3 regions of the Ensifer sp. GW821-FHT05G01 genome follow, and region 3 is predicted to be linked to each of the others. Evidence: predicted binding sites of a transcription regulator. Region 3 holds the regulator's gene; each other region holds the start of a gene.
What was found. Region 3 encodes LexA, which represses DNA repair genes until DNA is damaged. Its sites were predicted from a motif close to TGTTCNNNNTGTGTTCNG; they were not measured.
Positions count from the first base shown of each region.

Region 1: a site for LexA is predicted at 3,382-3,399, ahead of AC07UR_RS22645 (DNA polymerase IV). Genes of this name have one in related genera too.
Region 2: a site for LexA is predicted at 5,523-5,540, ahead of AC07UR_RS12335 (ATP-dependent helicase). Genes of this name have one in related genera too.

Region 1 covers NZ_JBWKSC010000010.1:42,748-53,409, reverse strand. Annotated here, with positions in the region: gene dnaE (DNA polymerase III subunit alpha) at 1-649, shown strand, start outside; gene AC07UR_RS22650 (L,D-transpeptidase family protein) at 743-1,981, opposite strand; gene AC07UR_RS22645 (DNA polymerase IV) at 2,086-3,378, opposite strand; gene AC07UR_RS22640 (hypothetical protein) at 3,541-4,182, opposite strand; gene AC07UR_RS22635 (DUF3572 domain-containing protein) at 4,185-4,457, opposite strand; gene AC07UR_RS22630 (response regulator) at 4,614-4,985, shown strand; gene AC07UR_RS22625 (PleD family two-component system response regulator) at 5,003-6,370, shown strand; gene rpmG (50S ribosomal protein L33) at 6,925-7,092, opposite strand; gene AC07UR_RS22615 (MFS transporter) at 7,186-8,370, opposite strand; gene AC07UR_RS22610 (NUDIX hydrolase) at 8,384-9,088, opposite strand; gene AC07UR_RS22605 (DUF983 domain-containing protein) at 9,085-9,546, opposite strand; gene rnr (ribonuclease R) at 9,579-10,662, opposite strand, start outside.
Region 2 covers NZ_JBWKSC010000004.1:221,768-232,429, reverse strand. Annotated here, with positions in the region: gene AC07UR_RS12355 (GNAT family N-acetyltransferase) at 80-541, shown strand; gene AC07UR_RS12350 (DUF488 domain-containing protein) at 580-1,026, shown strand; gene AC07UR_RS12345 (hypothetical protein) at 1,339-1,896, opposite strand; gene AC07UR_RS12340 (Tle-like phospholipase domain-containing protein) at 1,900-2,961, opposite strand; gene AC07UR_RS12335 (ATP-dependent helicase) at 3,033-5,480, opposite strand; gene AC07UR_RS12330 (carboxymuconolactone decarboxylase family protein) at 5,628-6,032, opposite strand; gene AC07UR_RS12325 (cyclase family protein) at 6,090-6,911, opposite strand; gene AC07UR_RS12320 (efflux RND transporter periplasmic adaptor subunit) at 7,228-8,412, shown strand; gene AC07UR_RS12315 (efflux RND transporter permease subunit) at 8,409-10,662, shown strand, end outside.
Region 3 covers NZ_JBWKSC010000008.1:294,358-305,019, reverse strand. Annotated here, with positions in the region: gene AC07UR_RS21065 (DUF4242 domain-containing protein) at 1-271, shown strand, start outside; gene AC07UR_RS21060 (hypothetical protein) at 451-594, shown strand; gene AC07UR_RS21055 (hypothetical protein) at 1,069-1,356, shown strand; gene AC07UR_RS21050 (hypothetical protein) at 1,405-1,644, opposite strand; gene lexA (transcriptional repressor LexA) at 1,825-2,544, shown strand; gene AC07UR_RS21040 (hypothetical protein) at 2,664-2,996, opposite strand; gene AC07UR_RS21035 (hypothetical protein) at 3,621-3,767, shown strand; gene AC07UR_RS21030 (GFA family protein) at 4,259-4,690, shown strand; tRNA gene AC07UR_RS21025 (tRNA-Cys) at 5,579-5,652, opposite strand; gene AC07UR_RS21020 (thermonuclease family protein) at 6,104-6,805, opposite strand; gene AC07UR_RS21015 (hypothetical protein) at 7,108-7,404, opposite strand; tRNA gene AC07UR_RS21010 (tRNA-Asn) at 7,577-7,651, shown strand; gene AC07UR_RS21005 (cryptochrome/photolyase family protein) at 7,871-9,319, shown strand; gene AC07UR_RS21000 (SAM-dependent methyltransferase) at 9,425-10,662, shown strand, end outside.

The DNA.
Region 1 (10,662 bases), on a different contig from region 3:
ATCGCTTCCTGCCTACACGCCGTGGCTCGCCTCGGAAAAATTGCACCGGGAATTCCAGGTGCTGGGCTTCTATCTCTCCGCCCATCCGCTCGACACCTACAATCCGCTGCTCGCCAAGATGCGAGTCCAGACGTTTGGTGATTTCGCCGGCGCCGTGAAGAAGGGCGCAACGGCCGGCCGTCTCGCCGGCACCGTGACGTCCAAACAGGAGCGCAAGACCCGGACGGGCAACAAGATGGGTATCATCGCCTTCTCGGATTCATCCGGTCAGTTCGAGGCCGTTCTGTTTTCGGAGATGTTGCACCAGTATCGCGACCTGCTCGAGCCCGGGAAATCGCTTGTCATGACCGTGCAGGCGGAGGAGCGGCCGGAAGGTATCGGTCTTCGCATCCAGACGCTGCGCTCCCTTGAGGAAGAATCGCTGCAGATGCAGAAGGCGCTGCGCGTTTACGTGCGCGATTCCGGACCGCTGAAGTCGATCGCCGCCCACTTGAACGCGAGAGGCGAGGGGCTCGTTTCCTTCATCGTCATCAAGGACAACGGCCAGCGCGAGATCGAGGTCGAACTCAGCGAAAAATTCAGGATTTCGCCCGAGATTGCGGCAGCGCTTCGCTCCGCCCCGGGGGTGGTTGACGTCGAGCTCGTCTGATCCGCTCTGTGGTGGGTTGCTTGACGTTGCGTTGACCAGGGAAAGGTACGACCGTCAGACGTGACGGCCCGCTCCTGGTGGACGTCTATCGGCTCAGCCGCGTGGTGAAGCCCGTGTGATGGTGATGAAATCGGTTCCGTCGCCGGTTTCAAGTCCGCTTTCCATGTCGGAAATCGAGAGCGACGACCCGTCGGCAAGCAGGCTGCCGATGCGCTTGCGCACCTCGTCGGAGACAGTCAGGCGACCAAGCGTGCGCTGGGTGGCGTTGAAGGCGGATGGGTCGGCGTCGGTGCTGATTCCGAGCCGTTTTTTCGTCCCTGATGGCAGGTGGTTTTCGAGCGAAACGCCGTACCATTTGCCTTCGCCCTTTTCGCCGTCAACCTCATGAAATTGCAGGAAATGCGTGCCCAGCGCCTGCTCCGGCCCGTCGATTATGACGTCGCCTTCGAAGATCGGCTTGAAGCCCTGCCGCACAAGGATCACGCCATTGGCGGGAGTGTCGCGTCCAACCTTCTTGAAGATGGCATCCGTCAGTTCCGGCGTCAGCTTCCCATCGACGGCCAACCCCTCGGCGGTTTGAAACGCATTGATGGCGGCGGTCGTGTCCGGGCCGATGTGGCCGTCCGCTGCTCCGGCGACATAGCCGAGTTGGTTCAGCGCCGACTGGACGTCGCGCCGGATATCACGCTCGCCACGGCGGGTAATCAGCATCCGGATCGGCTCGCGGCTTTCCTCAGCGACGGTTGACGGAATGCTCGATGTCTCCGTCATGGCCACTTCGACCGGTCCGTTCTCGGCCTGGCTGATTGCCGGGCGAAGCGGCACGTCCGACAGCGGAGCGGGATTGTCGCCCGGCGCCGGCTGACGCTGGAAGAGCATGGCGCTCGACACTTCGGTGGGGCTGACCTGATGGTCTGTTATGAGGACATGCATGCCGCGCGACGTCATCTTGAAGAGGCTGGCGGCAAACTTGCTCGGCAGGCGCACACAGCCGTGGGAGGCGGGATAGGCAGGTACGTGATTGGAGCCGTGCAATGCGATGCCGGACCAGGTCAGCCGCTGCATGAAGGGCATCGGTGCGTTCGAATAGATGTTGGATTTGTGCTGACGCCGTTTTTCCAGGATCGAGAAGATGCCCGTCGGTGTCGAATGGCCAGCCTTGCCCGTGGAGACCGCCGATGTCGCGATCACCGCGTCGCCATCATAGACGACGAGCGATTGTTGGTTCTTCGAGACGATGATCTGCAGCGGCGCGCTGCTGCCGGCGAAACCGGCGGCAGGCGAAAACAAGACGACGACGACGCTGGCCGTGAGAGCGAAACGCGATACCATACACTCATCCCAACACGTAAACTGGCCGACGAGCTTAGACTGCAATCTTTAAAGAATTCGTCCGGATCGGGCCAAGGAAACGGCAAGCCACCGCCGATGACGCACTAGTGATCGCGCTTGCGGCTGCCGAACGTGTAGCCGGTTTCGACGCTTGCCTTGCCGAACTTGTCGCGTAGCCTGTTGATGGCGTCTTCGGCGGCCGCGCGGCGGGTCGCTGCGGGATCGACCAGATCCGGTGGATCGGCGAGATCGGGGCTCGACAGATCGCTGACGCCAATGCCGATCAGCCGGTACTTGGTGCCGTCGATCTCCTTCTCCAGGAGTTGCAGCCCCGTGCGGAAGATGCGGTCTGCAAGCCGGGTCGGGCTGTCGAGACGGCGGTTGCGGGTCCTGGTCTTGAAATCCGCGGTCTTCAGTTTCAACACGACCGTCTGGCCAGCCAGTTCGGATTTGCGCAACCGATGCGCGACCTGCTCACTCAACCGGCGCAGATGCGTGACGAGATCATCCTGACGGGCGAGATCGTCGTTGAAGGTCGTTTCGGACGACACGCTTTTCGCCTCGCCATCAATCTCAACGGTTCTCTCGTCGAGGCCGCGCGACAGGCGGTAAAGCCTCTGGCCCATGGTGCCGTAGCGGCGCATGAGGTCGGCTTCCTCCATGGCCTGGAGCTGGCCGATCGTGCGGATGCCGTCGCGTTCCAATGTGGTCGCAAACGCCTTGCCGACGCCCCAGATCAAGGTCACGGGCCGTTCTCTCAGGAATTCGAGCGCTTCGGCCTGGCCGATCACGGAGAAGCCGCGAGGCTTCTGCAGATCGGATGCAACCTTGGCGAGGAACTTGCAGTAGGAGAGCCCGACAGAGACAGTAATGCCGATCTCCTGTTCGACGCGGCGGGCGAAGCGCGCGAGCGTTCGGGCCGGGGGATCGTGGTGCAGCCTTTGGGTGCCGCTCAGCTCCAGAAAGGCCTCGTCGATGGAGAGCGGCTGCACCAGCGGTGTCAGCTCCTGCATCAGCATGCGGACCTCGCGGCCGACGCGAACGTATTTTTCCATGTCGGGCTTGATGACCACCGCCTGCGGGCAGGCCTCGAGCGCCTTGAACATCGGCATGGCCGAGCGCACGCCATGGATGCGGGCGATGTAGCAGGCGGTCGAGACGACGCCACGTTTGCCGCCGCCGATAATGACCGGCTTGTCGGCAAGTTCGGGATTGTCCCGCTTCTCGACCGAGGCATAAAACGCATCGCAATCGATATGGGCGAGTGTCAGGTCGTAAAGCTCGGCATGACGCAGGATGCGGGGACTGCCGCAGGCAAGGCAGCGTCGCGCCGATGCGCTCTGTTCCCGAAGGCAATCACGGCAGAAGCCTGGAGTTTGAGAACCACTGTCGAGCATATCTGGAACAAATGTTGAACATTGCGACTTTACGCTCTACGCTAGCGAGTCTCAAGGGAGGCCGCGTTGGAAATTGCCTTGCATGTCAGGTTGCCGACGCCAAGCCGCGGGTCGGGTTTCGAGTGCCTTCGTGCGGGTGCCTTGTTGTCGTGCCGGCTCTCGCTACCTTTGGAAATGCGCGCGAATTGCACTGGCAGCATCGGCCCAATCGGCAGCAATATGAACGCACGTATCTGGCGTCGGCGCGAGCGCGCGAAACTCGGCATTCGCCATCAGATTGATCAGCAGGCACGACGGCGCGTGCTCCTGCACCGATTGCAGGTTGCGGGCGATGTCGTCGATGAAAACAATGGGAAGTGCCCGTCCGGCATGCAGACGCTCGACGATCGGCCCCTTCGGGTCCTCGGAGGCGAGCAGAGGGTAAGGCAGTTCAAGGCGATCGAGCAGGGCACGGCGCGCGGCCGCATGACGTGGCGGCATTGCCGTCAGAAACACTATGTCCGCCTCAGTCGACAGGTCGCGAAGGGTTTCGACAGCGCCGGCAGCCGGTGTCTGCCAGCGATCCTGCGTGGCGTAGAAGGTGTCGAGCATGTCTTTGACGTCGTCGGCACTCGCCGCATGTTCTGTTGTGCGATGGACGATGTTGCCGGTCAGCCGGAAAGAGCGCGGCACGAGGATATGATCGCGGCTTTCGAGGAAAGCCCGAAAGGGGCTCAGGAATTCGAGCACCACCTCGTCGATGTCGCTGACGACGAGCGGGCGGTCAGTGAGGCGGATTTCATTGTCGAAGGCGGTGTTGCTCACGGTCAGCTGTCCTGCAGGTCGGCGGCGCCGGAGAGCTTCTCATGTGCACGCACGACATCCTGGGGTTCTGTGCCCGTTGCCTCGCAGAACGCGATCAGTGTCGGCTCATGGTCCATGAGAAAGGCGACGAGCCCGCCCATGAAGCCCGGCTCGCCGATTGCGTTGCGCAGGGAGGACGGATCCGTTCCCGTCAGCGCCAGAAAACGGGACAAGAGGTCCGGCTCGCCGGCAAGCCAGGAAAGAATGTCGATGGCGATTTCGTCGGCGCTCTTCAATGTCTTGGCCTCCTACTGTTTTTACGCCCGGAATTACCTATTTTTCAACCAAATAGGTTTATCGTTGAACTCGAGGAAATGGGTCGAGTCGTTGGCTCTGCAACTTAGATGTCTTGATAAGACTTGCAAGAAGACGACTGACAGCAAGGGATCGACATGCCCAAACAGGTAATGATTGTTGAGGATAACGAGCTGAACATGAAGCTCTTCCGAGACCTGATTGAGGCTTCCGGCTACGCGACGATCCAGACGCGCAACGGGATGGAGGCGCTCGAGCTGGCGAGGAAGTACCGTCCCGATCTGATTCTGATGGACATCCAGTTGCCGGAGGTCTCCGGGCTCGAAGTCACGAAATGGCTGAAGGAAGACGACGAGCTGCACGTCATCCCGGTCATTGCCGTGACCGCCTTCGCCATGAAGGGCGACGAGGAGCGTATCCGCCAGGGCGGCTGCGAAGCCTATGTTTCAAAACCGATTTCTGTGCCAAAGTTCATTGAGACGATCAAGACCTACCTTGGCGATGCCTGAACGGCGGGAAAATTGATATGACTGCGCGCATTCTTGTTGTCGATGACGTGCCTGCCAACGTTAAGCTTCTCGAAGCACGTCTGCTTGCGGAATATTTCGATGTGCTGACTGCCGGCGATGGTCATACGGCGCTGTCGCTCTGCGAGACGACGCCGGTCGACCTGGTGCTGCTCGACATCATGATGCCTGGCATCGACGGTTTCGAAGTCTGCGAGCGTCTGAAGGCCAATCCGCGTACAGCCCATATTCCCGTCGTCATGGTGACGGCGCTCGACCAGCCTTCCGACCGGGTTCGCGGATTGAAGGCCGGTGCCGACGATTTTCTCACCAAGCCGGTCAACGATCTGCAGTTGATGTCGCGGGTCAAGAGCCTCGTCCGCCTGAAGAACGTCAGCGATGAACTGCGGCTGCGGGCCCAGACGGCGCAGACCATCGGCCTGCAGGAACTGGCGCGCCAGGATCGCCCGGACGAGCCGGGCAATATCCTCCTGGTCGATGGCCGCGGGTCCTCTCAGGAGCGGCTGCAGCGTGCGCTAACGCCGATTGCGGAGGTCTCCGTTATCTCCGATCCGCAGGCGGCTTTGTTCGAAGCCGCCGAGAACAATTTCGACCTCGTCATCGTCAATGCCAACTTCGACGACTACGACCCCCTGCGGTTGTGCTCGCAGCTGCGGTCTCTGGAGCGCACGCGCTTCATCCCGATCCTGCTGATCACCGAGCAGGGCAATGACGAAATGATCGTGCGGGCGCTCGATCTGGGCATTACCGACTACATCATCCGACCGGTCGATCCCAATGAACTCGTTGCCCGCTCGCTGACGCAGATCAGGCGCAAGCATTGCAACGACATGCTGAGAAAGAGTGTGCAGCAGACGATCGAACTGGCGGTCACCGATGGCCTCACCGGTCTGCACAATCGCCGTTACCTCGACAATCATCTGAAGCTGCTGCTCGATCGTGCTGCAGCGCGCGGACGCCCGCTGTCGATCTGCATGACCGACATCGACCGGTTCAAGCAGGTCAACGACACCTACGGACATGATGTCGGCGACGAGGTGCTGCGTGAGTTTGCCGGCCGCATCCGCGCGACGGTGCGCGGCGCAGATCTCGCCTGCCGCTTCGGCGGCGAAGAGTTCGTTGTCGTGATGCCCGACACGTCGCCTGAGATGGCAGCGACAGTTGCCGAACGGCTACGGCATATCATCGAGAGCCAGCCGTTCTCGATACCGCATGCGGACGGCGCACTGGTCATCACTGCTTCCATGGGTATTGCCGGTCTCAAGCTGGAAGGTGACACGACGGAAGCTCTGTTGAAGCGCGCAGATACGGCTCTCTATCAGGCGAAGAACGAAGGCCGTAACCGCGTGGTGGCAGCTGCAGCCTGAAGGCCGGAATCCACCGGCGACGTCATCCGCTGCCGGCGTGATGAAATTCCGGATCCCTCTTGCGATATGCCTTTAAAGTTGTATTCTTCGCCGCGCCGATGCTACCAAGGCGGTTGGTGGCGGCGGCGGCCGTGCATCTACCTGTATCAGGACGGTACGGAATTAACCATGCGCCGAGCAACACCGCTCCGCGCATTAAGAATTCGTTGATTTTTTTCTATTTTCAGGTGATGCTGATAAACGAGGGGGCATCGCTTCCGGCAGTTTCGGTTACCCCATGATGCTCAGGTCCGCCGCATCTCCTGGGTCGTGGGGTCGGTCGGTTGGCTTTTGACACCTGCGGAATCCTCGTGCCGCGGTTAGAAGCCAGCCGACCCCCATTCAAAGCGCCGTTCCGTAAGGGGCGGCGCTTTTCGATTCGTGCCGCTGTGTTCTTGTCATTCGGGAGAGACGAAGGGGGAGGCGGGAGGCCGCTGGCTGCTTCCGGGTGCACCAACGGAAAGGGGCGCCAAACCTTGCGGTTGGCGCCCCTTGATCCCACGAAACGTCAGATCTTACTTGATCTTGGTTTCCTTGAATTCGACGTGCTTACGCGCGACCGGATCATACTTGGTCTTGGTCATCTTGTCCGTCATCGTACGGCTGTTCTTGGTCGTGACGTAGAAGAAACCCGTGTCGGCTGTCGACAGCAACTTGATCTTGATGGTGGTGGCTTTTGCCATGGTCGTCCTGCCTTTATGAAATTGAACGCCGTGGAAAACCGGTTGCGGGCCACGGGCAAGGTTGGCGCGAAACTACAAATCGCGGCTGAAAAGTCAAGGCCGTTTTGGATTCAAAACGATCCTTACAACCGAAAGCGCGACGTAAAGACCGAAAAACCCGGCAATCGCCCAGGCAAATCCGTTGTTGCCAGCCACATCCATCGACGCGCCGATGACCTGCGGCCCGGCGACAGTGCCGACCGCATAGGAGAAGACGAACGCTGCGTTGGCGGCGGCAAGGTCGGAGCCTTGCAGGCGCGAGCCGAGATGGCTGAGGCCGACCGTATAGAGGCCGGAGACGCAGCCACCCCAGAACAATAGCACGACTGCCATCAGGAACCAGCTTTCCACCAGCATCGGCAGACAAAGGGCGCCGATGAGACCGATGACGGTCATGGCGGACAGCAATGTGCGCTTGTCCTTGATCTTATCTGACAACATGCCGAGCGGAATCTGGAAGATGAAATTGCCGACGCCCATCACGGTCAGCAGCAACGCCGCCTGTGATTCGGTGAACCCCGATCGTGTCCCGTAGACCGTAAAGAGCGACAACCCACCCGATTCGACTGCGCCGAAGATGAAGACGGCGGCCGTGGCCGTCGGCACCAGGAAAATATAGCGCATGAAGTGACGGTCTGGCTTTTCGTCGATCACCGGGCTCTCGTCCCGTGCGATGAAGATCGGCACGGCGGCGAGCAGAATGACGCCCGCACCGACCACGAAAGGCAAGACACCCTCACTGCCGAGGATCGAGAAGAGCAGCGGCCCGCTCAGGAAGCCGAGGGATAGAACCGTGCCGTAGATGCCGAGCACGAAGCCCCGTTTCGCTGGCGGCGCGGTAGCGTTGATCCAGAACTCGGAGAGGATGAAGAGGACTGTGATGGCGCCGTGGAAGACGACGCGCAGCGGAAACCAGAGCCAGAAGTTGGTAATGTAGTAGAAGCCGAACGCGCTGATTGCGGCAAGCAGGACGGCCCAGAGCATCGTCGGCGCAACACCGTGACGATGGGCGAACTTGGTCGTGAAGGACGCTGCGACCATGGATGCCACGCCGGCCATCGCCGAATTGAGACCAATCAGCGTCGATGAGATGCCGCGCTTCTCCATGATGCTCGAAAGCAGCGGCAGGCCAAGGCCGATTGCAATACCGACGGCGCTGATGGCGGAGACTGCCGCGATCAGCGACGGCCAGTGAATTTCGTCAACCGGTGCTGGGCACCCGGGCGTCGGCTGTGACATGCGACTGTGGTCCTTAGAGAAGCGTGCGGATGAACCGCCCACGGCGCGTGAAATAGAAAGGCACGGAGCGCCCATAGGGGAGCGATGGGTCCGCTTCAAGGCCGCTACGCAAATCCGAAAGGATGATGGCGGTTATCTCCGGTATCCGGAGCGAGGGGAGGTCGTTGACATCGATCCACTGCAAATCCTGGAGCTCCCGGCTTTCCAGAACCCGCGATGTATCGACCTTGGCTTCGTCCGCGAAAATCGCGAAGAAGCGCGTATCGAACCGCCTCGAGTGTCCCGGAGGAGTAATAGCCCGAGCCATATAGCGCAAGTTTGCGAGATCTGGAAGAAAGGGCAGCGGCGCTTCCGTCTCGGCAAGGGGCTGGCCCAGGGGGACGCCCGCCTCCTCGTAGAGTTCTCGCAGCGCCGCCAGCGCGAGCGCTCTGGCGCGTGCGTCGCTGACCGGCTGGCCCTCGACGCATTTCAGCGCCTGCAGAACAGCGGGATTGAGGTCCGTGGAAAAAGCAAGACGGTGGTCCGTCGGGTCCCTGCGCCCGCCGGGAAAGACGTAGAGGTCGGGCATGAAGACATGCGCACTGCTGCGCCGGCCCATCAGCACGCGCACGCCGCCGCCGGTGCGGTCAAGCAGCATGATCGATGCTGCGTCACGCGGCCTTACGCGCCGCTCAGGGCTGGCGTGAGCAAGGACGACGCTTTCGCGCCCTGACGTCATGCGGAGGGATCTCGTGCAGGCAGTACGTCCTCGGGCGCATCCTCCTGTCCACCGAAGCCATGCATCCTCAGCGCCCATTGCAGGCCGATCACGGCGCCCTTGATCGGCTGCAGCAGTGCCAGCGAACTGATCAGCGTAATCGGTGTCCAGATCGCAAGGTGCTGCCACGTCGTCAAGGGCAGGATCATGTCGGTCATCATATAGCCGGCAAGCACCAGATGGCCGACGATGGTGACGACGATATAGGGCGGAAAGTCGTCGGCGCGCTGGTGATCCATGCGCTCGCCGCAGGCGGCGCAGGCATCGACTGATTTGACGTAGCTGCGGAAGAGCTTGCCACTGCCGCAGGCCGGGCAGGTGCCGAGAAATCCGCGCCGCATCGACCGGCCGACGGGACGTTCCTCAGTGGCGTCGCCCCCGAGATGAAGCGTTTCCTTGTCCGTTGCCGTCATCTGCATTCTCTCCTTGTCGAAGCCGCTTGGCGTGTAGCCTAGCGCTTGCCGCGTGGCGGTCGGGTTCCCGGCGTCTTGCGCGGGCCCGAGCGATCACGACGCCCCGACTTGTGGAAGGAGCGCGTGGCGGTCGGCATCTTACGCCCTTCGCTGATCATCTCGAAGCGAAGCGCGCCGGCAAGCGGCACGGCTTCGACCAGTTTGACCTGCACCTGATCGCCGAGACGGAAGCCGAGGCCGGTCTTTTCACCGGAAAGGGCCTGATGTGCCTCATCATAGATGAAGTAGTCTCGACCGAGCGTGGATATAGGCACGAAGCCGTTGGCGCCATAGGCCGGCAGGGTGACAAAAAGTCCCGCTTTGGTGACGCCGGCAACGCGGCCTTCGAATTCCTCGCCGATGCGGCCGTTCAGGTGATGGGCGATCAACCGGTCGACGGTGTCGCGCTCGGCGGCCATGGCCCGGCGCTCGAAGGTGGAGATTTCTGCGGCGATATCGTCGAGAACGGCTTCTTCCTGCGGCGTCAGCCCGCCTTCGCCAAGCCCGAGCGAGGCGACCAGCGCCCGGTGGACGATCAGATCGGCGTAGCGCCGGATCGGCGAGGTGAAGTGCGCATACTTCAAGAGGTTGAGGCCGAAATGGCCGATATTCTCGGGGCTGTAGATTGCCTGGCTCTGGGAGCGCAGCACCATCTCGTTGACCATGGTTTCGAACGGCTTGCCTTCGGCCTTCGACAGGATGCCGTTGAAGTGGTTGGAGCGCATGTTGCCGCCCTTGACCAGCGCGATGTCGAGCGTAGCGAGGAACTCGCGCAGGCTCTCCTGCTTGGCCAGCGACGGCTGGTCGTGCACCCGGTAGATCAGCACCTGACGCTTCTGCTCGAGCGTCTCTGCGGCAGCGACGTTCGCCTGGATCATCATTTCTTCGATCAGCTTGTGCGCGTCGAGGCGATCGGGCACGAAAACGCGATCGACGGTGCCGTCCGGCTTCAGGATGATCTTGCGCTCGGGCATGTTCAGCTCGAGCGGCTGGCGGCGGTCGCGGCCACGGGTGAGGATGCGATATCCCTCCCAGAGCGGCTTCAGGATCGTGTCGAGGATCGGCCCGGTCTTGTCGTCGGGA
Region 2 (10,662 bases), on a different contig from region 3:
GTCTCAAAGATGCGCTGCGCGCACAATTCGCAGATGCTGTCGGGCAAAGGCCCGTGCTCAACCAAAAACAGGAACCGACATGACCGACGCACTTCGCATCCGCCCGATTGCCCGCGATGATTACGAGCAATGGCTGCCGCTCTGGGATGGCTATAACGCCTTCTATGGCCGCTCCGGCGCAACGGCGCTGGACCCGGCGATTACCGCGATGACCTGGTCGCGCTTCTTTGACGGCTATGAGCCGGTGCATGCGCTGGTGGCTGAAATTCATGGGCGGCTCGTTGGGCTCACCCATTATCTCTTTCACCGCAACACGACGGCGATCGGCCCGAACTGCTATCTCCAGGATCTGTTCACCAGCGAGGCTGCGCGCGGCAAGGGTGTCGGCGCAGCGCTGATCGAAGGCGTCTACGAGGCTGCTCGCCAGGCCGGATCGACGCGGGTTTACTGGCAGACGCACGAGACCAACGAGACGGCGATGAAGCTCTATGACAAGGTGGCGGAGAAGTCCGGCTTTCTCGTCTACCGCAAGATGGTCTAGGCTTCAGCCGGGCTGGGGTCGCGGACAGGGGGAGCGCGATGGACAACGTGCAGGTTTCGACGATCGGCTTCACGAAATCGTCGGCGGAGGATTTCTTCGATCGCCTGCAGAAGGCCGGCGTCAGGACGATTGTCGATGTCAGGCTGCACAACACCTCGCAGCTTGCTGGCTTTGCCAAGGCCGCTGATCTTGCCTTCTTCCTGAAGCGGATCGGCGGCATCGACTATGCGCACCAGCCGCTATTCGCGCCGACCGAGGCGATCATGAGGGCCTACAAGACCGACAAGGGTGACTGGAAGACCTTCTCGCGGGACTTTCTGGATTTGATGGCCGAGCGCAAGATCGAGCAGCAGGTAAAGCCTGAGGCACTACAGGGCGCCTGCCTGCTCTGCGCCGAGGACAAGCCGCACCGCTGCCACCGCACGCTCGTCTGCGAATACCTCAACGACCGCTGGGGCGGACGGCTCAGCGTCGAGCACCTTTAGGCCCGGAAAGCGCAATCGGTGATCTACTCGTGCCTTCTCGACGAACGCGTCGAGCACGGGTTTCCGGCCGTCCTTGTCGAAGTCGATCGTCAGCTTGTTGCCTTCGATCGCCGTGACACTTCAACACTGAGGCTGCGTCCTGCAAGGGCGTGGGCGCGGCGCTGATCGAAGGCGTCTACGAAGCCGCCCACGCGGCTGGCTCGCGGCGGGCTATCGGCAGACGCACGAGACCGATGAGACGGTGACGGCGCTCTACGACAAGGAGGGGGGAAATCGAGGTTCTTCGTCCATCGGAAGTTGGATTGAGGCCATTCAAGACGTGGAGCCGTGGTCTCGATGGTAGCTCGACACTAGGGCGTGCAACCTGTCCAAGTTGATTGCGAGATCATTTGTGTAGAGGTGAAGTGCCCTCGGTGTCGAAAGTAAACCGGTTGGGGCCATCGCTCTGTCCAGGTTCGGCGGGAGTGCGCCGGCGTAAATTTTCAACTCCAGCCACCTAGTGTGCATGGCGGAAATGACTTCCACGCGGGCGATGGTCGACCACGGAATGAAATCCGGCGCGATGCGTAAATCTCTGATGCCTGCGGGAGAAAGTGTAACCAAATGGCCCCGCAACGTCAAAGTTCGCCAAAGCACGATCAACATGGCGGCACAGCAGGTCACGCCGCCAAGAATGCTCAGGAGTTTCGCGAAAAAACTCTCGCTCTTGCCGAGCGCGTCTAACGCGAAGCTAAGACCATAGGCGGCGATGCAGGCAGACAGGAATAGCAGAACGATGGTCTTGGGCCAGGACCTGTCAACTTCGGTCGCGCTGGAAGTGTCGATGGCGAAGGTCGGGTGTACATGGTCATACTGGGAAGGTTTCATCATCCGTCAGTGGCCCGCGATCCATCGGCTGCAAACAGGGTCTCTTTCTCCGACCAAAGCCCGAGTGACCTTGTAAGCCGCGGGGGCGAAGTTGTCGCAATAGAGGATATACTGGCTGCTGTTCTGTTCGGTGAAATAACTGCGAGGGATATCGCAGGACTTCGAGCGTTCAACGTCGCACTCAATGGCGAGCCTTAGCAGCCCCGCCGCCATGCCGGTCATGCTGTGCTGGTCGATCCACTTCCAGTGGCCTTTCTCGATTGGATTGAGCCCGTAAGTCGCTCGGCGCTCGTCATTCACATTTCTGGATTGCGGCTGGAACGCGAACTTTCTCAGATTGGCGAGGACTTCGTTCTTCTCATATATCTCGATAACCGTGGACGGGCGATTGCGGCAAAGAAGGGTATTTTGCACGAAGGATGGATCGAAGGTCACCGCATCCGTGTTGTCGAAGCATCTTGCAAGGTGGATGGCCAAACCGCCGCCCAACGAATGCCCGGTGGCCACGTAGCGGACCGTCCTTCCCTCGAACAAGATTTTCGCTCGTTCCATGACTTGGGCAAACTTCTTGTCGATCAGCCGATATTGGTTGGGGAAGAGCGGCGAAAACCAGGAAAGATTCGTGTTCCAGTCGGCGATGGAGGTGAAGTCCGTTCCACGTATCGCGACAAGCACGGTGACACAGTCGCTCCCCTCCTTGAAATAGGTATCAAGCGAGAGCCCCGTCAACGTGTCTTGAAACCTGTGCGGGATTACGTCGCCGAAACCAAGGTTCAGCCGCTGCCACTCGGTGCGCCGGACTGTGTCTCGGTGGAGGAAGACATACTGATCCTCGTTGTCCGCATAGGTGTCGGCGCTGGCCGCCGCATAGAGCCCATATTTGGCCGCGACCCGGTCAGCGTTGAAATTCCAGGTCGCGTCCGGCCCATAGTGGTCGTCGACGAGCGTGACGCGGTCACGGGAACACCCCGAGACCGTCGACTTCGGCGCAGCACTAGCGGGTGAAAAATCAATCAAACCTATCGCTGCGAACACCGCGGCGAGAACCACGAAAAAAACGACCCTCATTCCGTCTTCCCCCACTGATCCCCTCGACCAGATCAGCAGAAAAATCAGGGGAGGTCAATTTAGGGTTGAGCTTACACCTTCTCCACAAACCCATCCAGCACGCGCTTCTGCCCGGCCTTGTCGAAGTCGATCGTCAGCTTGTTGCCTTCGATTGCCGAAATGTTGCCGTTGCCGAACTTCATGTGGAAGACGCGGTCGCCGACGGTGAAGCGCGAGGGTTCGGTGCTGGTCGATTTTGCCACCAGTTCGCCGTCGATGGTGCGGCTGCGCGGGCCGCTTTCGCCGTAGCCGATGCGCTCGACAGCGTGGCCGGAGCGTGAGCCCCAGTTGTCGCGCGTCGCATCCGAACGGTTCTGCTGGGCGCGCTTCCAACCGGGGGTCGAGTAGTTGTTCTGGAACGGGTCGGCCTTGTCGAAGCGCGACTGGCCGTAGCCGCCGCGGCCGTACCCGCCATAGGATTGCTCGCTCTCGGCGACGTCGACATGGGTGATCGGCAGTTCGTCGAGGAAGCGTGAGGGCAGGGTGGATTGCCACAGGCCATGGATGCGGCGGTTGGAGACGAACCAGATGTGGCAGCGGTGCTTTGCCCGGGTGATGCCGACATAGGCAAGGCGCCGTTCTTCCTCGAGGCCGGAGCGGCCGCCTTCGTCCAGCGCGCGCTGGTGCGGAAACAGGCCTTCCTCCCAGCCGGGCAGGAATACGGTGTCGAATTCCAGCCCCTTGGCCGAATGCAGCGTCATGATCGAGACGGCATCGAGGTTTTCGTTCTGCTCGGCGTCCATCACCAGCGAGACGTGTTCGAGGAAGCCACGCAGGCTCTCGAAGGCTTCCATCGAGCGGATGAGTTCCTTCAGGTTTTCGAGCCGCCCCGGCGCTTCGGCCGATTTGTCGTTCTGCCACATCGCAGTATAGCCGCTCTCGTCGAGGATCTGCTCGGCAAGTTCGGTATGAGGGGTGGTTTCGAGCAGGCCCTGCCAGCGGCGGAAATCGGCAACGACGTCGAACAGGCCTTTTCGGGCCTTCGGCTTCAGCTCGTCCGTCCCGATGATATCGGTCGCAGCCGCCAGCATCGGGATGTCGCGGGCGCGGGCATAGTCATGCAGCGTGCGGACGGTGGTGTCGCCAAGGCCGCGCTTCGGCGTGTTGACGATGCGTTCGAAGGCGAGATCGTCGGCCGGCTGGCAGACGAGCCGGAAATAGGCCATGGCGTCGCGGATCTCGAGCCGCTCATAAAAGCGCGGGCCGCCGATGACGCGGTAGTTGAGGCCGAGCGTGACGAAGCGATCTTCGAACTCGCGCATCTGGAACGAGGCGCGCACCAGGATCGCCATGTCGTTGAGCTTGTGGCTCTTGCGCTGCAGCTGCTCGATTTCCTCGCCGACGGCGCGGGCTTCCTCTTCGGAATCCCAGGCCGCGTGCACCTGCACCTTCTCGTCATCCGGGTCGGTGCGTTCGGTGAACAGCGTCTTGCCGAGCCGCCCCTCGTTATGGGCGATCAGATGGGCGGCAGCGCCGAGAATATGCTCGGTCGAGCGGTAGTTGCGCTCGAGTTTGATCACCTTGGCGCCCGGGAAATCCTTCTCGAAGCGCAGGATATTGTCCACTTCCGCGCCGCGCCAGCCATAGATCGACTGGTCGTCGTCGCCGACGCAGCAGACGTTCTGCGGCACGCCCTTGGGGCGCTGCGCCAGGAGCCGCAGCCACATGTACTGTGCGGTGTTGGTGTCCTGATACTCGTCGACGAGGATGTAGCGGAACTTGTCGTGATACTCCTTCAGCACATCCGGATTGCTGCGGAACATGCGGATCGGGTGCAGCAGCAGGTCTCCGAAGTCGCAGGCGTTCAGGGTGCGCAGGCGGTTCTGGTAAGCGGCGTAAAGCTCGCGGCCCTTGCCGTTGGCAAAGGCGCGAGCATCGCCCTCGGGGATCTGCGCGGGGTCGAGCCCCTTGTTCTTCCAGCCGTCGATCATGCCGGCGAACTGCTTGGCCGGCCAGCGCTTGTCGTCGAGACCCTCGGCCTGGATGATCTGCTTGATCAACCGGATGACGTCGTCGGTGTCTAGAATGGTGAAATCGGAGCGCAGGCCCACGAGCTCGGCGTGGCGGCGCAGAAGCTTGACGCCGATCGAGTGGAAGGTGCCGAGCCAGGGCATGCCCTCGACCGCATGGCCGACGAGCACGCCGATGCGTTCCTTCATCTCGCGCGCAGCCTTGTTGGTGAAGGTCACCGACAGGATCTGCGAGGGGAAGGCGCGGCCGGTGGAGAGAATATGCGCGATGCGGGTGGTGAGCACACGGGTCTTGCCCGTGCCGGCGCCAGCGAGAACAAGCACCGGGCCGTCGAGCGATTCCACCGCTTCGGCCTGCTCCGGGTTGAGGCCGGAGAGATAATCCGGGCGCTGCTGCCGGTCGCGCGCTGCCATGGCGCGCGCGGCGATGCCGCCCGTTGCCGGCGGCTGCGGCTTACGCGGGGCCGGCTCTTCGTCGAAGAAGGGTATGTCGTCGAAACCACTCATCATGCGGCTCAATGTAGTGATTCGGAGGCGAAAGGCCAGAAAGGATGTTCTTCTTTTATTCCGTTTTCTGCGCCAGCCGCACCAAGCCTGTGGAAAGACAGGCGATTTCGAAGCCGCTTATTCTCCATCAAGTTCGACTGCGAGCCGTCGTCAGGCCGTCCTGTCGAAGGCGGCGTCCACCGGCACCTGCAAGGCGGTCGCCAACTGGTTGGTTCTGGCGGCAAGCGAGATCACCCGGAGGAGATCGGCATGTTCGGCATCGGTCATGCCCTTGGCCTTCGCTGCCGCCGTATGGGAATGGGCGCAGTAGCCGCAGCCATTGCTGACGGAAACGGCGATGTAGAGCATTTCCTTGACCAGCGGATCGAGGGCCGAGGGCGTTGCCATCACTGCCTTGACGTCGCGCCAGGTCTGCTCCAGCAGATCCGGATCGAAGGCGAGCCACAGCCACATGTTGTTGATGAAGTCCGCTTTGCGGGTCGTGCGGATGTCGTCGAACACGGCCTTGACGCGCGGGTCGGATTCCGGATCGGCGGGTGGGGTAATGGTGCTCATGATGTCTCCGGGTCATTGTCCGGCGGCGCGTGCCGCCGGATCGGTAGGAAAACGGGTTCAGATGAGCGCAAACACGCGCGCAGGGCCGCCGGTGCCGCCCCGATGCTTCGGCGCGCCGAGCACCAGGGTCGCGCCCTTGGCCGGCACCTTGTCGAGGTTGGCGGCCGCCTCCAGCCCCCAACGGCCTTCCGGCAGCCAGGCATAGTGGGTGGCGAAATCGGGCGAGGGGCCGTGGTCGAGCGACAGCGTGTCGACGGCAATGCCGGCGGCCTTGGTCTCTTCCAGCAGATACTTTGCCGCCTCGACGTGGAAGCCGGGGAAATGGAGCTTGCCGTCGGCATCGGCGTTGCGGAACTTGTCGGTGCCCAGATGCGCGCCCCAGCCCGAGAGCATGGCGACGCAGGCGTTTTCAGGAATGTCGCCATTGGCGGCGACCCAGGCCTTGATGTCGTCGGGCGTCACTTGGGCATCGGCGTCGGCAGAGGCCTTCTGGCGGATGTCGATGACTGCGAGCGGCACGACCAGCTTCTCGACCGGCAGTTCGGCCACGGACAGGCCGTCGGCGGAGAAATGCAGCGGCGCGTCGACATGGGTGCCGGTGTGCTCGTTCACCCGGAGCTCGAACATGTTGAACTTGTCCTTGGCGTAGTTGAATTTCTCCTCGCGGAAGAATTGCTGCTGGCCGAAGAAGGTCGGGAACTCCTCGTAGAGTTCGTGGGTGAGGTCGGTAACGCTGGCATGTCCCTGGGCCAGCGCCGGCGGCGCGATGCCCGCACTTGCCGCTGCGATGCCCGCCGTTCCGACGGCTGCAGCTTTAAAGAAGCTGCGGCGGGACAACATTTTCTGCTTTACGGATTCCATGACACACGCATCGCACATGACTTTGCTCCCCTCTCAAGAACCGGTCGAAACCTGATGGCAATGGCTGCCGGCGGTTGCAGGATACCTCAGTCGCCGTGACTGTAAACGGTGATTGTCTAGTGTTTTTCTAGGGAATAACACGATATCGCCGCTGCTGGTGCGATGATGGTCCGGATGACATCATACCGCCAACAAATTCGCTTTTATTACAATTGCGTAATGATGGCATTCCGTCGTTGCCCCCAAAGGCCCGAACAACGATACTTGGGGCAAATCGGAACGTTCCGCCGGTGCGTGCCGCGCTGGAGCGTGTTTTGCATATTTGGAGACATGAATGCGGGTTTGGAAACAGCTGGCGGTCAGCGCCGTTGTGCTTTTGGTGGGTGCCGGCGTCTGGGTGCGGTTCGTGCCCGGGGCAGGCGAAACGCTGGCGGCGATTGGTGTTTCGCACCCGTTGATCGATGCTCTCTCCAAGCAGGACGGCGGTGCTGGCGGCGAGGGCGGCCAGGGTGGCGGTGCGCGCAGGCAAGGCGGCAACGATGCCGTGCTCGTCATGGTGCGTCCGTCGGCAACGGCCGTCGTCAACGACCGGCTGAACGCTATCGGCAATGGCGAGGCGATCCACTCCGTCACCGTGACACCGACGGCCACCGGCAATCTCACCGAAATTCTCGTGCGTTCCGGCGACAGGGTGGCTGAGGGCCAGGTGATCGCCAAGCTCGACAGCGACGACCAGAAGATTGCCGCCGACCAGGCGCGTCTGACGCGCGACAGCGCAAAGGAAAAGGTGGAACGCTACCGCAACCTCAGCACCGCGCGCGCGGTGACGGCCGTCGAAGTGCGCGACGCCGAAATCGCCATGCAGACCGCCGAACTGGCACTCAAGACAGCCGAGCTCGATTTGAAGCGCCGCGATATCGTCGCGCCGTCGAAGGGCGTCGTCGGCATCATCACCGTCAATGTCGGCGACTACGTCACCACGACGACGCCGATTGCCGTCGTCGACGACCGTTCGGAAATCCTCGTCGACTTCTGGGTACCGGAGCGTTTTGCCAACAAGATCGTCGTCGGCCAGCCGGTGACGGCGCATGCCATCGCCCAGCCGGGCAGCCAGCTCGACGGCGTCATCCATGCCATCGACAACCGACTGGACCAGGCAAGCCGCACGTTGCGGGTGCGGGCACGTCTGGAAAACCCTGACGACACATTGCGGGCGGGCATGTCCTTCTCGGTAACGATGGCCTTCGATGGCGACACCTATCCGACCGTCGATCCGCTCGCCATCCAGTGGAGCTCCGACGGCTCCTATGTCTGGCGCGTGAGCGCCGACAAGAGCGAGCGTGTTCCGGTCAAGATCATCCAGCGCAACCCGGACAAGGTGCTGGTCGATGCGGCCTTGAGCGAAGGCGACGAAGTCGTCACCGAAGGCGTGCAGCGGCTGCGCGATGGCGGCGAAGTCCGCATCGCCGGGCGCGAGCGCCGCGATACCGCGCAGAAGGTCGCGGAGGACGTGAAGTGAGCGGCGCCAAGGAACCGGGACACCAAACCGCCCGCGAGGCCGGCAAGACCGGCTTCACCGCCCTTTTCATTCGCCGGCCGATCTTCGCGCTGGTGGTCAATACGCTGATCGTCGTTGCCGGCCTTGCGGCCTGGAACGGCATCGAAATCCGCGAGCTGCCACAGGTCGACCAGCCGGTCATATCGGTCACGACGACACTCGATGGTGCTGCGCCCGAAACGATGGACCGCGAGGTGACCTCGGTGGTCGAGGGCGCCGTCTCGCGCGTTCAGGGCATCAAGGACATTTCCTCGACATCGTCCTTCGGCCGCAGCCGGGTGACGCTGCAATTCTCCGACACCACCGATATCGGCCAGGCGGCGAACGACATTCGCGATGCGCTCGGCCGCGTGCGCAACCAGCTGCCCGAGGATGTCGACGAGCCGAGCATCGTCAAGGCGGATGCCGACAGCCAGCCGATCATGCGACTGGCGCTGACCTCCGACACCATGTCGATGGAAGACATGACGCTGCTGGTCGAAAACGAGATCAGCGACCGGCTCGCCGCTGTCGAGGGTGTCGCCGACGTCGCCGTTTACGGCGACCAGGAAAAGATCTTCCGAATCGACCTCGACCAGGCCAAGCTCGCAGGGCGCGGGGTGACGGTGGCAAACCTCAGGACGGCGCTTTCCAACGCCTCCTATGACGTGCCGGCCGGCAAGCTGACGAGCGCCAGCCAGGACATCTCGGTACGTGCGACCGCCGACCTGCAGACGCCGGAGCAGTTCGAAAACCTGATCCTTGTCAACAATGTGCGGCTGCGCGATATCGGCACGGTGACGCTCGGGCCCGATACCGGCTCGACGGCGCTGCGCTCCAACGGTCGCCAGGGCATCGGCCTTGGCATCATCCGCCAGGCACAGTCCAACACCGTCGATATTTCGGAAGGCGTGCGCAAGGTTGTCGAGACGATCCAGACGGAAATCCTTCCCGAGGGCACGCAGCTCAGGATCACCAGCGACGATGCGGTGTTCATCAACGGCGCCATCCACGAGGTGGAAATCGCGCTGGTCGTGGCAATCTTCATCGTTACGCTCGTCATCTACATGTTCCTGCTCGACTGGCGGGCGACGCTGATCCCGACGATCACCATGCCGATCGCGCTGATCGGCACCGTGGCGGCGATCTACATGGCCGGCTTCTCGATCAACATCCTGACGCTGCTCGCCATCGTGCTTGCGACAGGTCTTGTGGTCGACGATGCGATCGTGGTTCTGGAAAACATCGTGCGGCGACGGGCCGAGGGGCTCGGCCCAAGGGCCGCGGCCGTGCACGGCACGCTCGAAGTGTTCTTCGCGGTGCTGGCGACGACGGCGACGCTTGCGGCCGTGTTCATTCCACTGTCGTTCCTGCCGGGGCAGACCGGCGGTCTCTTCCGCGAGTTCGGCTTCGTGCTTGCCTTCTCGATCCTCTTGTCGTCCTTCGTGTCGCTGACGCTCTGCCCGATGCTGGCATCGCGCATGCTGACGCAGGAGAACCATTCCAAACCCGGGCCGATGCGCCGTTTCGGCGCGCGTGCGTCCGAATTCTATCGCGTCACCCTGCGCGGCTGCCTCAATGCGCCACTGATCGTCTTCGTCGTTGCCGCCTTCTTCACGGCCATGGGCGGTATTGGCTTCATGACGCTGAAATCGGAGCTGACGCCGAGCGAGGACCGCTCGCAGGTGATGATGCGCATCAACGCGCCGCAGGGGGTGTCGCTCGAATATGCGCAGGCGCAGATGCGCCGGATCGAGGACGGGTTGCAGCCGCTGGTCAAATCCGGCGAGATCGACAACATCTTCTCGATCTCCGGCCAGGGCGGCTCGGCCAATAGTGGCTTCATGGTGCTGACGCTGGCGCCCTGGGGCGAACGCGAACGCAGCCAGCAGCAGATCGTCGCGGAGATCAACAAGGTGACCGCGCGCATTCCCTCGGTGCGGGTGTTTGCGATGCAGCCCAACAGCCTTGGCATTCGCGGCGCCGGCAGTGGCCTGCAGGTAGCGCTGGTCGGAAACGACTACACCAAGCTTGGCGATGCCGCGGCAAAGCTCGTGCGCCAGATGGAAGACAGCGGTCGCTTCGAGAACGTGCGGCTGAACTACGAGGCCAACCAGGCGCAGCTTTCGATCACCATCGACCGCGAGCGTGCCTCCGACATGGGCGTCGATATCGGTGGCCTGGCCTGGGCGTTGCAGGCGATGCTCGACGGCAACAGCGTCGTCGATGTCT
Region 3 (10,662 bases):
AGAGCGCGAAGTACCCGGAGCCGACAAGCTTAGTCAGGACGACCTCTGCGCGCTGTCGGCGAAATCCAACGCAGTCGTTGCAGATCTCGGCGTCCCCTACACATGGATCACCAGCTATGTCGCCGGCGACAAGATCTACTGCGTCCACGAGGCGCCAAGCGCCGACGTTATTCGCGAACATGCCGAACGAGGCGGATTTCCGGCCAACAAGATCACCGAGGTCGCCGCCGTGATTGGGCCCACGACAGCCTCTCAGGGGCGCGGCAAATAACAGAGTCGGTGTTATAATCACGCCAGCGGAACATTGACCTCATTTCAGGCCATGGCGCCCGCCCGAACCAATGCACACCGAGCGCCGTCATTGACTTCCGGCCGTATCAATGCACGCTAGTCCGCCGGTCATTCGGCGCCCACATGGGCTCCCCGGCACGCCTTTCCAAGGAGACGAACATGGCAAAAGGTCAAGTGCGAAGCAACCGCGAGGTTAGAAAGCCCAAGAAGGACAAGACCGTCAAAGCCGCCGTTACGCCAGAAGGCTCCCAGGTGAAGCTTGCAGGCAGCAGCTTCTCTTTGGGCAAGAAAGACAAAAAGTAAGGCAGCCGCTCCAACCTCGAAAATCAAATACGCCTTTAGGTTTTATCAGTGGCCAGTCGGACCGGATGTGCACGTCTCCGCACATCAAGGGCGACTGGTCCCGCGACAACAAACCAGCAATGATGCCGGCTCCGCAGCACACCCGACCGGCGCGTGAACCTTCCCGCAGACACAGGAAACACTGCCGGCGGCGCTTGCCAGTCGTCTCCCGTCGCGACCCCCAAGGCCGATCTGCCGCCAGCCATGCCGCTCGGGGCCGATACCGGAGAAGCAACAAACGCCCCGAAACACTCGCTCTTCCAAACAATCTTCGTGTCTTCGCTGCCACAGCTTGAAGAGCGATCGTCGCCTTTCGCAAAGAACTGTTGAACACGGCATGGGTACGCGGCCTGCTTGCTGGACTCCGGAACGAAAGCACGGTTCACATCGTTAACCAATCTATCGGCACCACTTCTGACCTAGCGGACGTCCATCGTGCTTGCAGCCTTGCTTATCGCCTCGATTTTCGCATCGCCCCACATCGCCCTTAGCGCGGCCACGGTCGACGACCTGCAAACGGACTTCGAATCGGCCATCCCCTGCCAGCAGATCGACGGTCGGAATGTCTGGAAAGGCTCGATCGCCTATTATATCCAGTCATTCGTCTACCAAGGCGACACGCCGGTGGCGACCGACGCGGCAGATGCCGTGCTGCCGGAGGACAACTCTGCCGAGACCGTGAAGGAGTTCGAGGACGCCTGTTCGGCAACGCAGCCGGCTTGAAACGCCCTCTCCTCGACATGCCCGCTGTCCCAACCGCTTATCTCGGCGCTACTTCCATTCTTTACCATCGCTCGTGGCACACCCTCGTGGTGGCAATCCTTTGCCAAAGGTGAACTTTAACCGGTCACAACCCCACTGGCGGACCGGCCCCGGCATCATCGCATTCAATGCGATGCCGACTTCATCGAACGGGCTCTGCCTGTTGTCGACATATTGATACCAGCGAAACCCGAGGACGGCGGTCGCTGCGATAACGATCGTCGACAGGATCCGAATCAGCGTTTTCATTGCATCCTCATTCGGTGAAAAGCGCGAGGCATGGCAGCTCCGCATGGCATACCCAGCATCGAGGCAGCGGATAGGCGCACGATTGATACAACATTCACGGAATTTTAGGCACTTGCGGAACACATATGGAACAGATAGTGTCTGTTCTTGATTTGTTTCACGCCTCTGGAGCGACTTGCCATGCTGACCCGCAAGCAACAGGAATTGCTTCTTTTCATCCACGAACGCATGAAGGAGTCCGGTGTACCGCCATCCTTCGACGAGATGAAGGATGCACTCGACCTGGCATCGAAGTCGGGCATTCACCGGCTGATTACGGCGCTAGAGGAACGCGGTTTCATTCGACGCCTTCCCAACCGCGCCCGGGCGCTTGAGGTCATCAAGCTGCCGGAAGCTTACGCGGGAAGCGCTCAGCCGCGTCGCGGGTTTTCACCAAGCGTCATCGAAGGAAGTCTCGGCAAACCTCCCGCCCCCGCCCCGGTTGCCGCGAAAGCGCCGCCGGCGGCAGACAACAGCTCCGTCTCGGTTCCGGTCATGGGCCGCATTGCCGCCGGCGTACCGATCTCGGCAATACAGAACAACACACACGATATTACCGTGCCGCTCGATATGATCGGCAGCGGCGAGCACTACGCCCTTGAAGTGAAGGGTGATTCGATGATCGAGGCCGGCATCTTCGACGGCGACACGGTGATCATCCGCAATGCCACGACGGCAAACCCCGGCGACATCATCGTCGCACTTGTCGATGACGAGGAAGCGACGTTGAAGCGCTTCCGGCGCAAAGGCGCATCGATTGCACTCGAGGCGGCCAATCCGGCCTACGAGACGCGCATCTTCGGCCCGGACCGCGTCAAGATACAGGGCAAGCTCGTTGGCTTGATCCGTCGCTATCACTAAGCCAGATGATGATGGCTGTCTTTCTGCTGGACAGGCCTTCTTGTGCTTGAACGTCTCGCCACCCAAGAGGTAGCGAGACGGATGTGGTCAGGTTGAGCGTTTTACGCGCTCGACAATTTTCATTCGTGAATGGAGTACTCGCCCAACTCACAGAGGTCCTGCATGTCTTCGGTCGTGTCGAGACCGGAGCCTTCCTCGAATTCGAAGCGCATGTCGTATTTGCAGACATCGCGTCCGTCGGCGATGGTAATTTCCATGCTCTCGCCCGGATTAAGCACCTGCCGCCCGAAGACATCGTCTTCCCACTGATCGACGCCAACCGGCGAGGTATAGAAGTTCGTCAGAACGGCTTTCGTCTTGTTCTTCAGCTGAAAGACGAGATCCTCAGCGCTTGCGGTGGCCGTCGTTGCGGCAAAAATGGCAAGAGCAGTCAGGGCGATCTTACATTTCATTTTATGTCATTTCCTCCATTGTCGGTTTTGTTTGACGCTACCTATACGGGTCGCATCGCTGGAATATTCATTCCTGATGTCGTCTAGAGACAATAATCTTTGCACTGACAATACGGGCAGAATCACCATTTCGGGGCAGGTCGCCGGCAAGCCAGATCCGCGCATGCCTATTCGCGGCGCAAACGCGTGAAGCGCACGCGCGCGCGTCGGATCACCCATGAAGAATAACTGACATCGGCGGAGAATAAGGAACAGGCTGACATCGCCACTGCTGCGCCAGGTGTGCCCCGAATCTTGGCAGCCCGCGAAGCCGGGCATGCCTGCAAAGGCGATAGCCCACAGATGAGTGACGTCGCGGCATGAGGAGCAAATTAGAATGAGTCGGCGGCTCAATCATGCATCGCACTTGCAGCGATTGTCACTCGCCCACCGAGGGCGCGGGTCAGCGCGTCAGGCACAAAGGGTGCTAGGGAAAAGGGATACGCTGCCTACGCACGGAAACCGAATCTGATCTTCCTCAGAGCCATGGATCCCTTGAGCCCAACGCACCCGACGATCGCACCGTTGCCTTTCGACGATGGCAGCCTAGTTACCCATTCGCGTAACCAAGTGAGGAACTGCTGAATGAACCGTAATAGCCTCTATCTCGTCATCGCCGTGCTCGCTGTCGCCGTCATCGGGCTCGGCGTCTATGCTTATCGTGAGGAAACGAAACCTGCCGGTGTCGAGATCAAGATTGGCGAGGGCGGCGTTTCCGTTCAGGAGAATTGAGCAGGCCGCGCATTTTCCCAATGCGGCAACGAGCGGCTGATTTCTGATCGGCGGCAGCGCGTCGCGTTGTCACCACCTCCAGATTACTGGTTGCTCAGGTGGGGCTAGGCTAGCAACGGCTGAAATTTGCTGCACCGGCAATTTGAGACCATAGAGCCCCGCGCCATGATTGCCCAAGCCATGCATTGGGCCCACCCTCAGCGTGGAGTGGGCGCCCGATGCTCAATCAAGCGCTTTCTCTTCGCAGATAGCCTCCACCGCAAGTCGTCGACCGTCGCGCCGATGGGACGGCGGCATGTGGTGTGGAAGCTCGCGGGCTTCACAGACATTGCGACGCGCAACACGCCTGGCCGAGGTGGCCGACGCGCAGAGCCACCCGGATGGCAAGATCATCCTCAAGAATGCCTCAGCGTACGAATACGCTTGAGCATGCGCAATCCGCCCCATATTGAAGACGTGCAAATGTGCTTCAAAATCAGATGGATGGTTGCATGAATCTCGACGTTCAGGACCTCGACGGAGCCTGCCACTGCGGAACGGTTCGTTTCAATGTAAAACTGAAAAACGGTCTTCATACCGCTCGCCGCTGCACCTGCTCCTATTGTCAGCTGAAGGGTGCGGTTGCCGTCTCCGCTGCCAAGGACGGGATCACGGTTCTTTCCGGAGGCGAGGCTCTCACCAAATACCAGTTCAATACAAAGGCCGCAGAACATTACTTCTGCTCGAAATGCGGGATCTATACGTTCCACAAACCGCGCGCGAACCCGGACTTCTACGGCGTCAACGCCGCATGCCTCCAGGGCGTCAGCCCATTCGATTTCGTAGAACTGCCCGTCAACGACGGCATCAATCACCCACTGGACACCAAGGATTTGAGCGGACCAAGGCTCGCGGGAACACTGAAATTCATTCCGGCGGAATGACTGACGCGTTCAAGGCAGCAGCGGAACCATGCGGCAAGTATGCGCTAGATGATAACGACACCGTCGCGGCACCACTGTTGCCGTCCGCCCTGACAGGCGACGGTTGGCGAAGCCGAGAAATCAGTGCCGAGGCTTCGGTACGTTGACATTCTCCCAACGCCCAAGAAAGCGTGGGTTGCGACACACTCCAGCTTATGAGGCCGGCGAGATGCTCTACGCCGACTTGAAGTATGCGAAATTAACTACTTCCGCGCGTACACATTGATGCCGTTACTCCGAATGATTAAACCCAGGCGAGCAACGACCTGGAGCAACCGTGATTACTTTAGCGCGCTGGGCCACGCTCATAATCCTTCTCTTAGCCCCCGTATTATGGTGGGCAGAGCCGGGACTTGCCGTGATTCCGCCAATGGGCGCAAACAAGAACGGCTCCACCGCAATCCTAATTCGCGGCTCTGATAGCGGGGTCCATCTGCTCGACAGCCCGCGGGCATACTGCGAGAGGCTCGGAACTCCCGGCTTCTATTGTGAATGTATAGTCGCCGATCGCATGGCCAGTGCGGCGCTTATAGGTTTTCCGTTCAGCCAGTCTCTGCATGAAGCGACACTGACCGAGCCCTACCAAAACGAGACGTAACCACGCCCCCTACTGCATAGACGACGATCATCAAGTGTTGCTGGCTTAAGTGCTTTCGTGGTCAAAGGCCGTGGAGGCCCGGCACGGAAGAGCGTGGCCCGGATCAAATGCGACGGAATCGGTGATCTTCAGTTGGCTGTGGAGGAAGATACAGAAGGGGAAAACGGCAAGGAATCGCCATGCCAATGTGGAAATCCTGGCATCCCGTGACGATGAATTTCGTCGCGAAATCAATTCGTTATGTGGAATTTTGGAGGCCTCGCCCGGAATTGAACCGGGGTACAAGGATTTGCAGTCCTCTGCGTCACCACTCCGCCACGAGGCCTCACCGACTGAGATTATCAAGTCGTGGCGAGCGTTTAGAATGAATATAGAAAGAGTGCAAGAGGGTTCATTCTGAATGCGATCCTTTTTTCATTTTGAACGAGCGTTTCCATTCCGTTCTGTGGATGGATGCTGCATGCCCCTGCGCTGTCGTCGCCTTCAGGACCAACGGGAAGACCCCGCCGACATCCCCCTAGCGGAGCAACACGGCGGACGATCGGCAGTTCAACCGGGCGGACACTCGTGATCAAGGGCGGACCTCAAAAGGGTGCGCGACGCTCACATCGGGGGAAATGCCGCCTCAACGGCGTTTATCGACAAGATGAAGCGACAGTCTTGGCTGCCGGGCGTCGACGGCGCGCCCTCGCGTGACGCGTTTTGCCTGTCAGGTCGCCGCGGTTTGAGGTCTAGTGCCGCCCCACGTAGTTACATCCGCGGATTTTTCCATCCACCTAGCACCAAGGCGTCGATCGTCCCTTCCATGGCCGCACAAGCCCTTCCGAGACGAGAATGCTTCCGAGCGAACGGCCGTCACGCATCACGACGCGCAGCTTCTCGCTGGCCTTGTCGTCATCCCTGCCGATCGCCTCGATCAGCCTGAAATCTCCGGCGTTCAACAGTTCGCGCAATCTCTGCTTGGCGTAGAAGCCACGCGCGCGTTCGCCATCGCAAGCTGCCTGCTTGGTTCTCGGCGCGTCGATATCGGCGACTCGGACTAGTTCGCCGTGATAACGGAAGGTCGCGCCGTCGATGACGCAGTTGTCGTTGCGGATACCGCAGAAATAAAACTGATTCGCCTGAGGCTGGAGCGCGGCCGGCTGCACCACAGGCCGTTCGACCGGGGTTGGCGCGGCCAATCCGACGTTGACCGCGGGGATTGGACCATCGACGGCCTTCGTCCTGTTTGCAGCGGGCGGTACGGCCGCACGCACTGCCACCTTCGGCCGATCCTCAACCCTGGATGTCGATGTGGCCTTGGGGGCCGATGCGAACATATCCGAAATGGCCGGCAGGTCGCGCAACTCTCCGCGGTGATCGTAGGCAACCACGCCACCGACCGTCAGCACAGCGGCGAGATACCACGGCAGCATGCCGCCCTGCTTCTTTGTCCGGCTGGCGCGGCGACGCCCACGGCTTGTTGTGGCTTTACCCATTCCGCCTCATCCTTGATCCGGCCGGCATTATGCTGGCGATCCGTTGCCGAATGGTTTTCAGCGGCCACTTGATTGCGGAGGTTCACCAGCAATGGGCCTGGGATTCATCGGCGGCATGCGCGACCTCGCCTGCCCCGCTCGCCGCAACCGGATACCGCGCCCAGTTCGGACAGAGGCAGACATTGCTGGCGGAAGATTTTCAGAATCAGTCGACCAGATATCTCACCTGCCGCCAAAGCCCTAGGAATCGGTCATGCAGGATTTTTGCACTGGCTCGAACTTTCAGCGGTAGCCTCGAAGGCTCACGACTCCCTTGAAGAGCCCGCACGGCCGCGGCGGCGTGCCCACCAGACGGCGAACCGGCGACGGCGACGGCGAACCGCGGGAATGTCATGTGAGAGGATGAGCAACCCCAGCGGCACCATCCAGAAGCCGAGCACCGGCAGGAAGCCGAGAAAGCCACCGAAAATCAGCAAGCCGCCGACGAGCATGCGCAGCAACGGTGATTCCGGAAGCGCCAGGCGCCACTTGCCCAGAATGATCTGCCGGGTGTGGGGGTCGATGCCGAAATGCGTCTGTTTTCTGTTTTTATTCATCATTCCCTATCCGCCTGCGTTTCCCACAATTGGGGACTTCTCCACAGGCTCGCAACAAATCTTCTCACTTTTTTTGAAAAAACCGCTTGGCAAATCGGAAAAGCATTTGTATTAGCAGCCTCACTTCTGCAGGACACAAACCGCGCAGAACTTCTGCAGAAAAAACTGCAGATGATCCCTGGTAGCTCAGCGGTAGAGCATTCGACTGTTAATCGACAGGTCGCCGGTTCGAATCCGGCCCGGGGAGCCAGTTTCTAAAGGGTCGTTCCGAAAGGAACGGCCCTTTTCATTTAGGGATATCAGAGGCTTCTCCAGACATATGGGTGCACCGCCCTTTGCCGTTCGCCCTCCCACCTCGCTTCTTTGGTTACATTTTGGCTACTTTTCGGACCACAGGCGCCGGAGTGGCTCTTTTTCATTTTGCGGCTATGGTGGCGAGTAAACCACCTTACCCTCACCCCGGGATGTCATGCGCGTGAAATCGTCGTCGCCCATTCTAGTCTGGTTTCGCAAAGACCTCAGGCTTGGCGACCACCATGCGCTTGCAGCCGCTGCGGCCGATGGCGCAGCGGTGATTCCTCTCTACATTCGTGAGCCGGCCGACAGCGGCAACGGGCCGCTCGGCGATGCGCAGCGATGGTGGCTGCAGTACTCACTGTCGGCGTTTCGGGAATCGCTGCAACAGATCGGATCGGATCTTGTTTTTCGCTCCGGCGATCCGCTCGATGTCATCGCCGATGTTTCGCGAGAAGCCGGCAGCGCCACCATCTTCTGGAATCGGCGCTATGATCCGAACGGAACGGCGACGGATGCGCCGTTGAAGAAGGCGCTCGTGGATCGCGGCTTTACCGTCAACAGCTTTGCCGGCCAGTTGCTTCACGAACCAACCCGCCTGTTCAACAAGACCGGTGGCCCCTATCGCGTGTTTACGCCATTCTGGCGCGCGCTCGAAGCAAGCGGCGAGCCGCCGGCACCGATCGATCCGCCCGAAAGACTTGTCGCGCCTGAGCGCTGGCCTGCGTCCGAAGACCCTGATCGGTGGAACCTGCTGCCGACGCAACCGAACTGGGCATCGCGCTTCACCGAAATCTGGACACCGGGTGAGGTCGGGGCGGCGGACCGCTTGCAGACATTCATCGAAGACACGCTCGACGGCTACAAGACCGCCAGAGATGTCCCGGCCGATGCGGGCACATCCCTGCTCTCGCCGCACCTTGCCTTCGGCGAGATCTCGCCGACGCAGATCTGGCACGCCACGCGCGGCCTGACGGAGACTCCGGTCGACGATATCGTCACATTCCGCAAGGAACTCGCGTGGCGCGAATTTTCCTACAATCTCCTGTTTCACAATCCCGACCTGGGGCGTCGGAATCTCGATCGTCGCTTTGACGGTTTTCGCTGGCTCGACAACGACGACCACTTCGAGCGCTGGACAATGGGCCACACAGGCTACCCGATCGTCGACGCCGGCATGCGGCAACTCTGGCGCCACGGCTATATGCACAATCGCGTCAGGATGATCGCCGCCTCCTTCCTGATCAAGGACCTGCTGATCGACTGGCGCCGCGGAGAGGCGTGGTTTCGGGACACGCTGGTGGATGCTGACCCAGCTTCGAACGCCGCCAGCTGGCAGTGGGTGGCCGGCTCCGGCGCCGACGCTTCGCCATTCTTCCGTATCTTCAATCCCGTGCTTCAGGGGGAGAAATTCGATCCGAACGGGGACTATGTGAAGCGCTTCGTTCCCGAACTGGCCGATCTCGACGCACGCTACATTCATCGCCCGTTCTCGGCGCCCCAACCCGCACTTGCTGCTGCCGGCATTACGCTGGGGGTGACCTACCCTGCCCCTGTCATCGATCATGCCTTTGCGCGCGACCGCGCGCTGGCCGCGTTTCAGGAAATCAGAAACGCCAGTTAAAAATCGCTACAACTGCACCACCACCGGTACAAATCCGTGGTTGGCCTCTGACAGGATTGTCGCTAGGCTCACGTTACGGATGCAACGATTGCCGGAGGGTGGTTTATGCATGATACTGAAGCCTGCTTTGCCGATTTCGACAACGCCGAGCTGCTTTCGAATGACAATCTCTCACGGGTGCTGAAGGACTTTCCGCTCAAGGCCCAGATGGTCCTTCGCGGCCTCGTTCACCTTGAGGCGGGCGCACTGGCACTCGCTCTGCCCAATGGCCGCCGACTGGTGGTCAAGGGAAAGGTGGCGGGGCCATGCGCCACTGTGACCCTGCACAATTGGAACCTCCCGCACCGGGCCATTACCGGCGGCACGATCGGCGCTGCGGAAAGCTATATCGACGGTGACTGGGACAGCCCAGATGTCGGCGCCTTTCTCGAGCTATTCCTTGTGAATGCCGATATCGGCAACCGCTTCCCGAATCGCGCGCGCGGCCTGATGCGGCTGGTCGAAAAGTTCCTCCATTGGCGCAATGCCAACACCAAGACGGGTGCCGAGCGCAACATCTCCGCCCATTACGACCTCGGCAACGCCTTCTACCGTGAATGGCTCGACCCGAGCATGACCTATTCGTCGGCGCTTTACGCCGGTGGCGCAAACGATCTGCAGGCCGCTCAGGTCGCCAAATACCGAGCCTTGGCCGAAGCCACCAATCTGCGCCCGGGCGACCACGTGCTCGAGATCGGGTGCGGCTGGGGCGGTTTTGCAGAATTTGCCGCAACCGAGATCGGCTGCAAGGTCACCGGCCTGACCATCAGCCGCGAACAGCTCGCCTTTGCCCGCGAGCGCATGCACAAGGCCGGAATTGCCGATCGGGTCGAGCTGAAGTTCCAGGACTATCGGGAGGAAACCGGACGATACGACCGGATCGTGTCGATCGAGATGTTCGAGGCAGTCGGGGAAAAATTCTGGTCGACCTATTTTTCTCAACTGAAGCGGTGCCTGAAACCTGGCGGCAAAGCGGGACTTCAGATCATCACGATCAAGCCCGAAGCCTATGAGGAATACCGATCCAATCCGGACTTCATTCAGAAATACGTGTTCCCAGGGGGGATGCTGCCGACACGCGACCATCTGGTCGACCTCGGGCGCAATGTCGGCCTGCGCATGATCAACGATTTCGGGTTCGGTAGCGACTATGCCCGCACGCTCAGTGAATGGCGGCAACGCTTCTGGTCTGTCTGGGGCAAGATCGAGCCGCTGGGCTTCGATCTGCGCTTCAAGCGGCTGTGGGAATTCTACTTCTACTACTGCGAAGCGGGCTTCCGCGCGCGAAACATCGATGTCCGGCA